Regions from separate parts of the Acidovorax sp. ST3 genome, predicted to be linked through region 2. Evidence: predicted binding sites of a transcription regulator. Region 2 holds the regulator's gene; the other holds the start of a gene.
What was found. The regulator sigma-54, encoded in region 2, starts transcription at its own class of promoters, with help from an activator protein. The targets are predictions, from matches to a motif close to TGGCANGNAANCTGCTTT.

Region 1 (6,865 bases), on a different contig from region 2:
GGCACGCCTGCAGACGTCACGGCCCGCATGGCCCGGGAGATCGCCAAGGTGCTGGCCCTGCCCAGCACCAAGAACCGATATGAATCGCTGGGCGCCGAGCCCGTGGGCCTGGACAACGCCGAGTTCCGCACCCTTCTGACCGAAGAGACCAAGCTGCTGTCTGGCCTGATCCAGGAAGCCAAGATCAACATCGACTGACCCGGCCACCCGCCACACCCACCATGAATGATGCTTTGGTACTGATGGAAACCCGGGGCCGGGTGGGCGTGATCACGCTCCACAGGCCCCAGCAGCTCAACGCACTCAACGACGCCCTGATGGACCAGCTGGGCGCCGCCCTGCTGGCCTTCGATGCGGAAGACGATGTCGGCGCCATCGTCCTCACCGGCAGCACCAAGGCATTTGCGGCCGGTGCCGACATTGCAGCCATGGCCGACTGGTCGTTCATGGATGTGTACCGGGGCGCCTTCATCACCCGCAACTGGGAGACCATTCGCCAAGTGCGCAAACCGGTGCTGGCGGCCGTGGCAGGCTTTGCCATGGGCGGCGGCTGTGAGCTGGCCCTGGCCTGCGACATCATCGTTGCCGCTGAATCAGCCCGGTTCGCGCTGCCTGAAATCAAGCTCGCCATGCTGCCGGGCGCGGGGGGCACGCAGCGCCTGCCGCGCGCCATCGGCAAGGCCAAGGCAATGGACATGTGTCTGTCGGCCCGCATGCTTGATGCGCAAGAGGCCGACCGCTATGGCCTAGTCTCACGCGTTGTACCCGACACGGAGTTGCTGGACCGCACGCTCACCCTCGCGGCGCAGATTGCCGGCTTCTCGCTGCCCGCACTCATGGCCATCAAGGCATCGATCAACCGCGCCTGGGAAAGCCCGCTGACCGAAGGCATTCTATTTGAGCGCCATGCGCTGTACGAACGCTTTGCCAGTGCCGATGCCCATGAGGGCATGCACGCATTCCTCGACAAACGCGCCCCAGCGTTCGAACACCGCTGAGCTGAAGGCCCAGGTCGCCCCCAACCGGCAGGGGGAAGTCCTTAGCAGGCTCAGCCCTCGGACTCCGCGCCAGTATCCAGGCGCTGCATGTTGTCCAGCAGCTTGAGCAGGTAGTGCAGCGTGTGGGTGATGTCTCCCACCGAGAATTCGTCCAGCGCCCGCTCGTAATAGGCATCGATCTTGGGCCGGGCCTTGACCAGCCACGTCATGCGTCCGGACTCGGTCATCTTGATCAGGCGGGAGCGGCGGTCCTTCTCATCGGTCTCCATACAGATGTGGCCATCGCGCTCCAGGCGTCCAATCACCCCCGCGAGGTTCTGGCGGCTGACCAACAGGTAACGAGCCAGCTCGTTCACCCCCATACCCTGCTGCGCTTCTTCGCGCGAAAGGGCACCCAGCACCGCCCATTGCTGCGTGGTCAGCCCCTCGCTCTCCACCGCTCGCGAACCGGTTTTATGCAACAAGTTCGCACATTGATACAGCCGAAAAAACAACCGGTTAGCCAGCTCCATGCGGGCGATCTGTGCTTTGGAATCAGGGTGGTGCATGCGTGAGTTTTTAGTGGGTTATGCAGACTGCAACCGCGCGGCAATCAAGTCAACATATTGTCTCACTTCAACATCCACCCCGCACCACTCCATCACGATCAACCCAACCACCGGTTTTGTCTCTTGCCCTTTGAACTGAATGAGTCCATGCACCCGGTGCGCAACACAGTCATTGGCGATCTGCCGCTGATCGAAATCCACAACCCACCGAAAGCGGTCGCGCAACGGGCCAACGCCCTCGGCACTAGGAACGGGCGGACCATAGGGGAGACAACACCGTCATCGCGCGCTGTAGCGCGTGTGGTTGATTGGGCCCTCAGGCCGCCGCCAGGGCCCTGCTGCTGGATGAGGCCTTCATCTCCTTGCGCAGCGCCACCGCATCGCGCGACTGGGTGGGTGCCGACGCGTCGATGCGGAACACCTGCACCGTCTCGGTCATGGTCTGCGCCTGGCCATTGAGCTGCATGGCCGATGCCGCGTTCTCTTCCACCAGCGCGGCGTTTTGCTGCGTGATGGTATCGAGCTGCGCCACGGCCGAGTTGACCTGCGAGATGCCGCTGAGCTGCTCATTCGACGCGCTGTGGATCTCGCCAATCAGCGTGTTGACCCGGCGCACCAGCTCCAGCGACTCGGCCATGGTCTTTTGCGCTGCATCGGTCTTTTCATGGCCTTCAGTGACCTTGGTGGCCGAGTCATCGATGAGCTGACGAATCTCCTTGGCGGCCGAGAGCGTGCGGTGCGACAAGCTGCGCACCTCTGAGGCCACCACCGCAAAGCCACGCCCCTGGTCGCCAGCACGGGCCGCCTCCACCGCTGCGTTCAGCGCGAGGATGTTGGTCTGGAAGGCAATGGAGTCGATCAGCTGCGTGATCTCGCTGATGCGGCCGGACGCGGCCTGGATCTGCTTCATGGTGTCGGCCACACCGTCCACCGCGCTGCTGCTGCGCTCAGCGACCTGGGTGGCCTGCGTGGCCAGCACCGAGGCCTGGCGCGCGGATTCTGCGGTCTGCTTGACGGTGCCGGTGATCTCTTCCATCGACGCGGCGGTCTGCTGCAGGTTGCTGGCCTGCGCCTCGGTGCGCGACGACAGGTCCTGGTTGCCCTGGGCAATCTCGCGGGTGGAGACCTGCATGTGCTCGCTCTCCTGTCGCGCGTCGCGCACGATGGACAGCAGGTTCACGTTGAGCTGCGCCAGCGCCTTTTGCAGCTGGCCCACGGTGTCGCTGCGCGTGGCCGATATCTTCTGGGTAAGGTCACCCGCCGCCATGCGGTTGGCCCACAACAGCATTTGCGACAACGGTGCCACCGTGACCTGGTGCAGGTAGACCGCCATGCCCAGCGCCAACACCACCACCCCGAGCCACGCCGCCCCCGAGGCCAGCGACAGCGTGTGCCCCCCCAGCAAGGCCGCGCACCACGAAGCCACCACCAGCAGCAGGGTGCACGCCATCATCTTGCCCATGGGCCCCAGTGCCAGGGCACGGCCCACGCGGCCCCAAAGCGTGTCTTTGACCAGCTGACCAGCCGACAGCCGGTGCACCAGCGTGCCGGCTTGTTTTTCGGCCTGCATCTGCTTGTACAGCGCATCCGCCGCCTGGATCTGCTCGCGCGTCGCTTCGGTGCGTACCGACATGTAGCCGGTGGGCTGGTCGCCCTGCATGAGTGGAGTGACATTGGCCATCACCCAGTAAAACGTGCCGTCCTTGCGCCGGTTCTTGACCGGGGCCGACCAGGGGATGCCTTTGGCGATGGTCTCCCACATGTCGCGATAGGCCTCCTCGGGCATGTCGGGGTGTCGCACGATGTTGTGGGGCTGGCCCAGAAGCTCTTCCTTTTCGTAGCCGCTGACCTCAATGAACATCGGGTTGCAGTACAGGATGCGGCCCTTGAGGTCCGTGGTGGACACCAGGGTCTGGCCCTTGGGAAACGCATATTCGTGCTGGCTGACCGGCAAATTGACGCGCATGGGAGCCCCATTTCTTGGGTGCCTTGTCGCTCCAGAACCGGGCAACTCGGCAGTGGAAAAGTCAGGAACATCCTATGACGAATGCCGGGGATTTGAAACAGATAAATAGCGCCGCCATCGCGAATTCACCAGCCTGGTGCGCCACACCAACACTGTGCAGCGCCCTCCGCTGCAATGCACCAATGTGAACAACAGAGAGACCGCTCGCTTCAGTTTTGATAGCTGCAGAGGCTTATCCAGTATTCACAGCACGGCTGGCGGTAGCCCTGGCGACGCCTTTGGCGGCACTGGCATAGCCATTGCTTGCCACTAGGCGCGGCCAACGCTGGCCGCGTGTCAGCCCGGTGCAATGGCGGATTGGGCGAACAGGACGTTGGCGTCTTCATGGAGTGCGTTGGGGCTGGTCAGCCCGCGCGGTCCGTGTGGACGCCTTTTTGTTTTCTGGCCGGGCGAAGGGGTCACCCCCTCAGCCCTTTGCACTCACACCCATGCATTACTTCAGAGAGTTCCTCAAATCCGGCCACGCACCCACGCTGTGGGCGTCGTTTCTGTACTTCGGCTTTTCGTGCGCGGTGTGGGTCATCAACGGTGCGATGGCGCCGTTCATCCGCGAGAGCTTCCAGCTCTCCCCCACGCAAATGGGGATGATGCTGTCCATCCCCATTTTTGCGGGCGCGCTGATGCGGTTTCCGCTGGGCATCCTGGCGCAGTACATCGGGCGCAAGCGCGCCACGCTGGTCGAGATGGCAGGTATCTTTGTGGCCATGGGCTATGGCTACCTGTTCGTGCACACCTTCAACGACCTGCTGGCGCTGGGCATTCTGCTGGGCGTAGCGGGGGCGAGCTTTGGCGTGGCGCTGTCGCTGGGCTCGGGCTCGTTCCCACCGCGCTTCAAGGGGCTGGCCATGGGCATCGTGGGCGCAGGCAATGTGGGCACGGCGGTAGCCGCACTGCTGGCGCCCGCTCTGGCGCAGCAATTTGGCTGGCAGGCGGTGTATGGCTTTGCCGCCGTGAGCGTGGCTGTGCCCGCCGTGGTGATGGCGGTGTATGCCAAGGAGCCCCCCGACCTCGCGCCCCACGCCACATTCCGCGAGCACATTGCCTGCCTGTTTGAAAAAGACGGCTGGGCGTTCAGCCTGATCTACGCCGTGACGTTTGGCGGCTTCATCGGCCTGACGGCCTTTTTGCCCAGCTACTTCTACGACCAGTTTGGCGTGAGCAAGGTGCAGGCGGGGCAGCTGACCATGCTGGCGGCCTTTCTGGGTGCCGCACTGCGGGTGATGGGCGGCTGGCTGTCGGACCACTGGGGCGGCGTCAACACGCTCACGGGCGTGCTGGCCATCACCGCCGTGAGCATGGTGCTGTGTGGCCTGGCCGAGAACTCGCTGCCGGTGACGATGCTGCTGTTTCTGGTGTGTTTTGCTGCACTGGGCGCGGGCAACGGCGCGCTGTTCCAGCTGGTGCCGCTGCGCTGGCCGCTGTCCACGGCGGTGGCGGGCTCGATGATTGGTGAGATCGGCGCGCTGGGCGGCGGCCTCATCCCCAACGGTATGGGCTTTTCACGCCAGTACACCGGCACCTACCTGTGGGGCTTTGTGGGCATTGCGGCGTGTGCCGCTGCCATGCTGGTGCTGCTGCGGGTGATGCAGATCCGCTGGACCCGCACGTGGGCGGAGAAAGGTGGACGCGCGCGCGGCGCGTGAACGGCGTAGCCGTTAGGGCGCGGCAGCACCTTGCCGCATTTCAAGCCAAGTAGGCGCCCAGCGCAATTTCCTCATACCTTGATAGCTATATTTCTAATAGCAAATCAATCGCCTCACCTCGGCAAAAACAGCAGCCAGTACACCAGCAACAGGTTCACCAGCACGCTCACCGCCAACGCGATCTTCCACAGTGCCGTGGCATCGCGTTGCATCAGCGGCTGTGGGCCCGGGGCGGACAAGGGGCGTGACGCACCCCGTTCCAGCGCCAGCAGCAACTCCTCGGCGGTTTCAAAGCGCTGCGTGCGCTGGCGGGCCACGGCCTTCAAGGCGATCTGGTCCAGCCAGATGGGCACGCTGGGGTGGTGGCGGCTGGGCGCCACCGGGTCGCGGTGGTAGCGGCCCAGCTGGTACTGCACCACCTCGCCATAGGGCAGGCGCCCGTGGCTCAGCAGCTGGTACAGCGTGACACCCAGCGCAAACAGGTCGCTGCCCGCATCGGGCAACTGGCCGGCCGGGTCGCCGTTCTTCTCGTAGCCGGGCCACTGCTCGGGGTTCATGTAGCTGGGGGTGCCTGCGTGCAGGCGGCGCGTGGCCTCGGGCTCGCGGCCTGACAGGGCCACGCCCAGGTCCAGCACACGCAGCACGCCGTCGTCGCCCAGGTGCAGGTTGTCGGGCTTGATGTCGCGGTGCACCACGCCTTGCCGGTGCAGCCAGCCCAGCACCTGCGCCGCCTGCATCACCACCGACACGACCTGGGGCACACCCAGGTGCTGGCGGGCACGCAGGCGCTGGCCCAGGGTCTGCCCCGCATGCCAGTCATAGAGCAGATAAAACGCACTGGCACCGGGGCCTGCACCGCCCTGCTCGGGCGGCCAGGTGTTCAGGCGCGCCAGGTGCACCGCCGCGTGGCCGGACTGCATGCGCCGGGCCACCCAGGCTTCGTGCGCCAGCGTGGCGCGCTCCTGCGCATCGTGCGCGCGGGCGGGGACCAGGGTCTTGAGCGCATACAGCCGCTGGGTGGCCGGGTCGCGCACCTGGTAGATGCGGTGCACGCCGCTGTCGGCCACCAGCGCGGTCACCACCAGGCCGTCCACCGGGTCGCCCACCTTGAGCAGTGGCAACACCGGCAACTGCAGGGCACGGCGGGACTCGTCCTGCAAGGTGGCCTCCAACGCGCCCTGCACCCGCACCACCAGTGCGGTCACGTTGTCGGTGCTGCCCCGGCGCAGGGCTGCGCGCGTGATCTCGTCGCTCAGTGCCTGAGCGCTCGCGTCCGCCCGCAGCAACTGGCGCAACTCGCGCTCGGGCAGGCTGCCGTGCACGCCGTCGGACAGCAGCACCAGCAGGTCGCCGCTGTGCAGTTCGCCCTGGCTGTAGTCCACCACCACATGGTCGTCCAGCCCCATGGCGCGGGTGAGCTGATGCGCAAAGTCGCGCTGCGCCATCACATGGTCGGTCGTCAGCAGCTGCAGCCGGCCGCCCCGCAACAGATAGGCGCGCGTGTCACCCACATGGGCCAGCGTGTACGACTGGCCGCGCAGCACGATGGCGGTGAGCGTGGTCAGGCCCACGGCGGGCTGGCGGCGCCGGTTCATCGACGCAAGCCAGCCGTTGTGCGCGCTCAGGATGCGGTCCAGCGCCACGGTGGTG
Region 2 (6,865 bases):
TCAACCATGCGGAAGGCCACATCACTGCCAAATATGGGTACAGCGCTAGTACATATTGCGCCTTCAGCTTCGTTTTTGATAGCAGACCAAACGTGCGCCTGGAAGGGCAGCAGCTTTTCAAACGCAAAGCGACGCAGCATGCCCGCCGGGATGCGGCAGGCGATCTGCGCGGCCTCGACCACGATGGTGCCGCTGCCGCAGCAGGGGTCGTACAGGGGCTGGGGGTTGTCGCCGTGCGGGTCCCAGCCACTGGCGGCGATCATGGCGGCGGCGAGGGTTTCCTTAAGGGGGGCATCGCCCTTGTCCTCGCGCCAGCCGCGCTTGAACAGTGGCTCGCCCGAGGTGTCGATGTAGAGCGTGGCTTCGTCGGTGGTCAGGTGCAGGTGGATGCGCACGTCGGGCCACTGGGTGTTCACATCGGGGCGCACGCCGCTCTTGTGGCGGAAGCGGTCGGCCACGGCGTCTTTCACCTTGAGGCCCGCGAAGTTCAGGCTCTGCAGCGGGCTGTGCTGGGCCGTCACTTCGACCTTGAAGGTCTGGCGCGTGGTGAACCAGATCTCCCAGGCCACATCGCTGGCCATGTTGTAGAGGTCGTTTTCAGACCGGTATGGGCGGTGGGCCAATTGCACCAGCACTCGCTGGGCAAGGCGGCTGTGCAGGTTGAGCTGCATGGCCTGGCGCCACGAGGCGCGCAAGAGCACGCCGCCCCGGCCCACCAGCAGGTCTTGCCCCGTGAGGCCGGTGATGGCATGCACCTCGTCGGCCAGAAAGCCCTCGACGCCTGCGGCGCAGGGGAGAAAAAGTTGGAGTTGGTTCATGTCGATGGGGAGGATACGCGCTCGGGCACTGCGGGGGAACCAGGCTCCCCCGCGCGGGCCAGCAGCAGCTGGCGGATGGAGTCCGGGATGGGGGCGACCTTGCGGCTGGCCTTGCCGATGAAGACGATGCCGATCTTGCCGCGCGCCACTTCACGGCCCGAGGCCTTTTCGGTCATGCAGAAGACGAGATCAAAGCCGTAGCGATTGAAGTCTGCCGGCGCCATCTCCACCCGCATGGTCTCGCCGTGGAAACCTTCGGACTTGTACTGCGCCACGATGTCGCCGACCACGATGGACAGGCCGCCCACATCGGCCTCGGGGTAGCCCAGCGACTGGAAGAAACGCACGCGTGCTTCGGACACCAGGGTGAGCAGCTGCGCGTTGTCCAGATGCCCGCCCTGGTTCACGTGGCTGATGTAGATCTGCAGCTCGGTGGCAAAGCCGAAGTACGGGGGAAGGTCAAAGACGATGCGGGCCATGGTGGGCTGCGGTGGGTAATACGGAAACAACAGAAAAGGTACGGCATCGCAGGCGCGCCGTGCGCCAGCCGCCGAGGCGGCTACAACGCCTTGCGCAAATTCGCCGGCGCGATCTTGAGCGCCTCGCGGTACTTGGCCACGGTGCGGCGGGCGCATTCGATGCCCTGCTCCTTGAGCATTTCGGCGATCTGGCTGTCGGACAGCGGCTTGGCCGGGTTCTCCGCCGACACGAACTGCTTGATCAGTGCGCGCACCGCGGTACTGGAGGCATTGCCACCGGTTTCGGTGCCCAGGCCGGAGCCAAAGAAGTACTTCAGCTCGTAGGTGCCGATGGGCGTCGCCATGTACTTGGCGGTGGTGACGCGGCTGATGGTGGACTCGTGCAGGCCCAGTTCGTCGGCAATGTCGCGCAGCACCAGCGGGCGCATGGCCAGCTCGCCGTGGGTGAAGAAGTTCTTCTGCCGCTCAACGATGGCGCGCGACACACGCAGGATGGTGTCAAAACGCTGCTGGATGTTCTTGATGAACCAGCGCGCCTCCTGCAGGCGCTGCTGCATGCCCTGGTGGCCCTCGCCGCCCTTGTGGCCGCGCAGCGCGCCTGCGTAGATGTCGTGCACGCGCAGGCGGGGCATCACGTCGGGGTTGAGCTGCACGATGAAGTTCTGCTGGCCGCTGCCATTGGCGCGACCAGCTTTGCGCACGATGACGTCGGGCACGATGATGTTGCGCTCCACGTCGGCAAACTTGCGGCCCGGGCGTGGTTCCAGGCGGGCGATGAGTGCCATGGCAGCGCGGGTGCGCTCTTCTCCAGCCACGCCGCCTTCGCTGCACAGCTGCGTCAGACGGCGGATGTCCCGGCGCGCCAGCATCTCCAGCGGCTGCTGGCAGATGCGCAGAGCGGTCTGCACGGTCTCGGGGTCGGCGTCGCTGTCTTCGTCGGCCGCCAGCGCCGTGAGCTGCAGCGTCAGGCACTCGGACAGGTTGCGCGCGCCCACGCCCACAGGTTCCAGGCTTTGCAGCAGGCGCTGGGCCACCGTGAAGCGGTGCACCAGCTCTTCGATCTGTTCCAGGTCGTCGGGCCCGGCGAGGCTGATGGCGAGTTCTTCCAGCGGCTCTTCGAGGTAGCCGTCGTCGTTCAGCGATTCGATAAGAAAACGCAGCGCGGCCGTGTCCACTTCGGACAGGCGCAGCGACAGCGCCTGGCGGTGCAAAAAGGCCGTCAGCGACTCGTGGGAACGGGCCAGCTCGGTGGCATCGGCTTCGTCGCCTTCCGTGTCGTTGCGGGTGCGCGCTGGGGCGTCGCCGCCCCACTCGGCATCGTTGGGCGCCATCTCGACGGTGCCGTCGCCGCTCCAGTCGGGCTCGTCGGAGCCTCCACCGGAGATTTCAGCGTCGTTTTGGCTGTCAGCGCTAGTACTGCTTGCGCCAGCAGCTCCTGAAAACATAGCATCATCGGCACTGTAGTCGTCGGCCTGCGCGGGCGTATCGGCGGCTTCCAGGCCAAATTCCTCGCGCGGGGCTTCGTCGGCATTGCGTTCGAGGAACGGGTTTTCGTCGAGCATCTGCTCGACTTCCTGCGAGAGTTCGAGCGTGGACAACTGCAGCAGCCGGATGGACTGCTGGAGCTGGGGGGTCAGTGCAAGGTGCTGCGAGACGCGCAGCGACAGTCCAGGCTTCATTGATTGAGCGCCGCCGGGCCGCCCCAAGGCGCGAAGGCCCCCTCGGGGGGCAGCGCGGTACACGAAGTGACAAGCGTGGGGGCCATGTCTACATCCTGAAGTGTTCGCCGAGGTACACCCTTCGGACCTCCGCGTTGTCCACGATCTCGGACGGCGTGCCCTGCGCCAGCACACGGCCGTCGCTGATGATGAAGGCGTGGTCGCAGATGCCCAGCGTCTCGCGCACGTTGTGATCGGTGATGAGCACCCCAATGCCGCGCGCCTTCAGGAAGCCGATGATGCGCTGGATTTCAATCACGGCGATGGGGTCGATGCCCGCAAAGGGCTCGTCCAGCAGGATGAAGCGCGGCTGGGTGGCCAGGGCACGGGCAATCTCGACGCGGCGGCGCTCGCCGCCCGACAGCGCCAGGGCAGGTGAAGCCCGCAGGTGGTCCACGCGCAGCTCTTGTAGCAGGGCCGTCAGGCGCTCTTCGATGGCGTCGCGCGACAGCGGCTGGCCGTCGTCGGCGCGCTGCAGTTCCAGCACGGCGCGCACGTTTTCTTCGACGGTGAGCTTGCGGAAGATGGAGGCTTCTTGCGGCAGGTACGACAGCCCCAGGCGCGACCGGCGATGGATGGGCATGTGGGCCACGGACTGGCCGTCGATACGGATGTCACCCGCATCGCTGCGTACCAAGCCCACGATCATGTAGAACGAAGTGGTCTTGCCCGCGCCATTGGGGCCCAGCAGGCCCACGACTTCGCCTTTTTGCACCTCCAGGGACACGTCCTTGACGACCTTGCGGCTGCCATAGGACTTGGCTAGGTGCTGCACCTCCAGGCGGCTGCCCGACTGCGAATCAGGCCCCAGACGGCTGTTCGCAGGGGTCGCCGGGGTCTCGGGACCAGTACTCACCACGGGCCCGCTCACTTGGCGCCGCCGCCAAGGGTGTTACTGGGGCGCAGCGCCGGTGCGGGCGACTCGGGCGCCTTGGCGGGGGCTGCCGTACCGGGCGGCGGGTCCTTGGGTGCCAGCACGGCGCGCACGCGGCCGCCAGACGTGGGGGCGTCGCCGGCCGCAGCCGAAGACGCAGGCGCCTTCTGGCCATCGACGGTGAACACGTCGGTGAGGTTGTTGTAAACGATCACGGCGCCGGTGATCTCATCGTTCAGCACCGACCCACGGTAGCGGCGCAGTTCGGCGCGGGTGATGAAGCGCACGTTGTCGGCCTTGCCGTCGTATTCGATGACTTCGCTTTCGCCTTCGATGAACTCATCCGGCGCTCCGGCCACGGTGTCGCGCTTTTGGCGGAAGAACGCCCGTTTGCCTGCCTCGGCCGTGACCACGCCGTACTGGTAGCCGTCGGCGTCCTGGCGCACATCCAGCCGCGCGCCGCGCAGCACGATGGTGCCCTTGGTCATCACCACGCGGCCCGAGAACACGCTGGTCTGCTTGAGTTCATCGTGCCGCAGGGCGTCGGCCTCGATGTTCATGGGCTTGGCACGGTCTGCCTTTTCGGCATGTGCCATGCCCGCAAGGCCGGTCAGGGCTGCGAGCACAAGGAGGGGGAGTAGGCGGTGGGTCATAGGGCACGAATCTTGCAATGATTGTAGCCACCCGATGGTACCTACCCCGAAAAAAAGCCCGCATCCGCGGGCCTTTGGGACAGCTTGCCGACAGGGTCGGCCACTCGTCAGGCTTTGCGCGCCGTGGCGGCCAGGTATTCAACCACCTGCAGCACGGTCTGCATGCTGCCGGCCATCGTGCCGTCGGTGTAGTACTTGCCCGCCACGCCCATGGATGGCACGCCTTCGACACCGTACGAATCCTGCAGCTGCGAGGCGCGACGCACCTGGTTGGCGACGCTGAAGGAGCCGTAGACCTCCTTGAACTTGGCCACGTCCACGCCCTGCTGGGTCACCCAGGCCAGGATTTCGTCGTCCTTGGCGAGCTTGGCCTTTTCCACGTGGATGGCGCGGAAGACCTTGGCATGCAGGGCTTCGAGCTTGCCCATGCCTTCAAGCGTATAGAACAGCTTTTGCTGGGGCACGAAGCTGGCGTTGAACGCCACGGGCACACGGCGGATGGAGAGGTCCTTGGGAGCAGCCTTGACCCAGGCGTCCAGCGTGGGCTCGAAGGCGTTGCAGTGGGGGCAGCTGTACCAGAAGAACTCGATCACATCGACCTTGCCAGCGGGGGCGTCTGGGGCGACGGGCTTGTCCAGCCGCTTGAAGTCCTTGCCCTCCTTGAACTGACGGGCTTGCGCCATGGCGGGGTTGGCCACTGGCAGCGTCAGGGCAGAAGCGGCAACCGCCGAGGCGGCGGACAAAGAAAACTCACGGCGTTTCATGACAAAGACTCTCCTGGTTCAGGTATGCGGGATGTGAGACATCCCTTTACAAAAAGTTCAGCCCTGGCGGTGGCGCCGCTTTTGCAAGCGCTTCAGCGCTGCACGCGCACCAGCGCCGATTCCAGCCCGGCGCCGTCGAGTTTCTCTTTGAGCACCTCGGCATCGTCCCGCTTGGTGAAGGGGCCGATGCGCACCCGGAACACCGCCCGGCCATTTTGCTCACGCTCGCTCACGCGGGCCTCCCAGCCCAGCATGGCCAGCTTGGCGCGCTGGGCGTCGGCGTCGGCCTGGGTGCGGAAGGCACCTGCCTGCACAAAGTAGTCAAAAGGGTCCACGCTGCCCTTGGCGGCTGCCTTGGCCACGGCCAAGTCGCCCAGCGGGTCTGCGCCCGGCTTGCTCTCTGCCTTGGCCTCGGCTTTGGCATCTGGCTTGCTCGCAGCCGGCTTGGCGGCCGATGCGGCGGCGCGCACCTCAGGCGCTGGTGCCGACGCAGGGGCTGACGCAGCTGCGGCCACCGGAGGCGCCGCAGGGCGGGCCGGGTTCTTGCCATACAGCGGCGAGTTCGGGTCCCAGTTCTTGTTTTTCTGGGACTCCGCAGCGTCCATGTCTGCGCCGCGGCCGTTGCCCTTGTTCAGGAACGGCACCGGCACCTTGGTCACGTACACGGCCACGGCCAGCGCCGCGCCCAGGCCCACAATGACCCCGACGATGAAGCCGACAATGGTCCCGCCCGTCTGTTGCTTTTTCATATTGGTAGTAACTGCTTACATTCTGGCCGGGGCCGACACGCCCAGCACCGCCAGGCCATTGTGCAATACCTGGGCGGTGGCAGCGACCAGCGCCAGGCGCGCCTTCTTCACCACCTCGTCGTCCACCAGGATGCGCTCGGCATCGTAATAGCTGTGGTAGCTGGCGGCCAGATCGCGCAGGTAGAAGGTCACATCGTGCGGGGCTTCGCCCTCGGCAGCAGCCGTGAGCATCTCGGGGTACTTGGCCAGCTGCAGCATCAGGGCCTGGGCCTGCGGGCCTTCCAGAGCCGACAGGTCCACGTCCTGGAGCGACGCTACGTCGCCACCGCCCGCCTCCTGCCAGGCGCGCAGCACGGACTGGATGCGCGCGTGGGCGTACTGCACGTAGTAGACCGGGTTGTCGTTGTTCTGTGCCACCGCCAGGTCCACATCGAAGGTGTACTCGGTGTCGGGCTTGCGGCTGAGCAGGAAGAAGCGCACGGCGTCCTTGCTGGTCCACTCGATCAGATCGCGCAGCGTGACATAGCTGCCCGCGCGCTTGCTGATCTTGACCTCTTCACCGCCCTTGACCACCCTCACCATGGTGTGCAGCACGTAGTCGGGGTAGCCCTTGGGGATGCCCACATCGGCCGCCTGCAGGCCAGCGCGCACGCGGGCGATGGTACCGTGGTGGTCTGTGCCCTGGATGTTGACGACCTTGGTGAAGCCACGCTCCCACTTGGCAATGTGGTAGGCCACGTCGGGCACAAAGTAGGTGTAGGTGCCGTCCTGCTTGCGCATGACGCGGTCCTTGTCGTCGCCGTAGTCCGT

Region 1: the regulator sigma-54 is predicted to act here: its motif matches at 3,801-3,818, upstream of DNK89_RS09530 (nitrate/nitrite transporter).

What each region holds. Positions count from the first base shown of each region.
Region 1 covers NZ_QKVP01000003.1:44,673-51,537, forward strand. Annotated here, with positions in the region: gene DNK89_RS09505 (tripartite tricarboxylate transporter substrate binding protein) at 1-198, shown strand, start outside; gene DNK89_RS09510 (enoyl-CoA hydratase-related protein) at 222-998, shown strand; gene DNK89_RS09515 (MarR family winged helix-turn-helix transcriptional regulator) at 1,049-1,546, opposite strand; gene DNK89_RS09525 (methyl-accepting chemotaxis protein) at 1,863-3,512, opposite strand; gene DNK89_RS09530 (nitrate/nitrite transporter) at 4,001-5,215, shown strand; gene DNK89_RS09535 (bifunctional protein-serine/threonine kinase/phosphatase) at 5,329-6,865, opposite strand, start outside.
Region 2 covers NZ_QKVP01000007.1:17,525-24,389, reverse strand. Annotated here, with positions in the region: gene DNK89_RS21290 (class I SAM-dependent RNA methyltransferase) at 1-818, opposite strand, end outside; gene DNK89_RS21285 (thioesterase family protein) at 815-1,297, opposite strand; gene DNK89_RS21280 (RNA polymerase factor sigma-54) at 1,378-2,976, opposite strand; gene lptB (LPS export ABC transporter ATP-binding protein) at 3,065-3,826, opposite strand; gene lptA (lipopolysaccharide transport periplasmic protein LptA) at 3,883-4,542, opposite strand; gene DNK89_RS21265 (thiol:disulfide interchange protein DsbA/DsbL) at 4,650-5,306, opposite strand; gene DNK89_RS21260 (SPOR domain-containing protein) at 5,399-6,055, opposite strand; gene argS (arginine--tRNA ligase) at 6,071-6,865, opposite strand, start outside.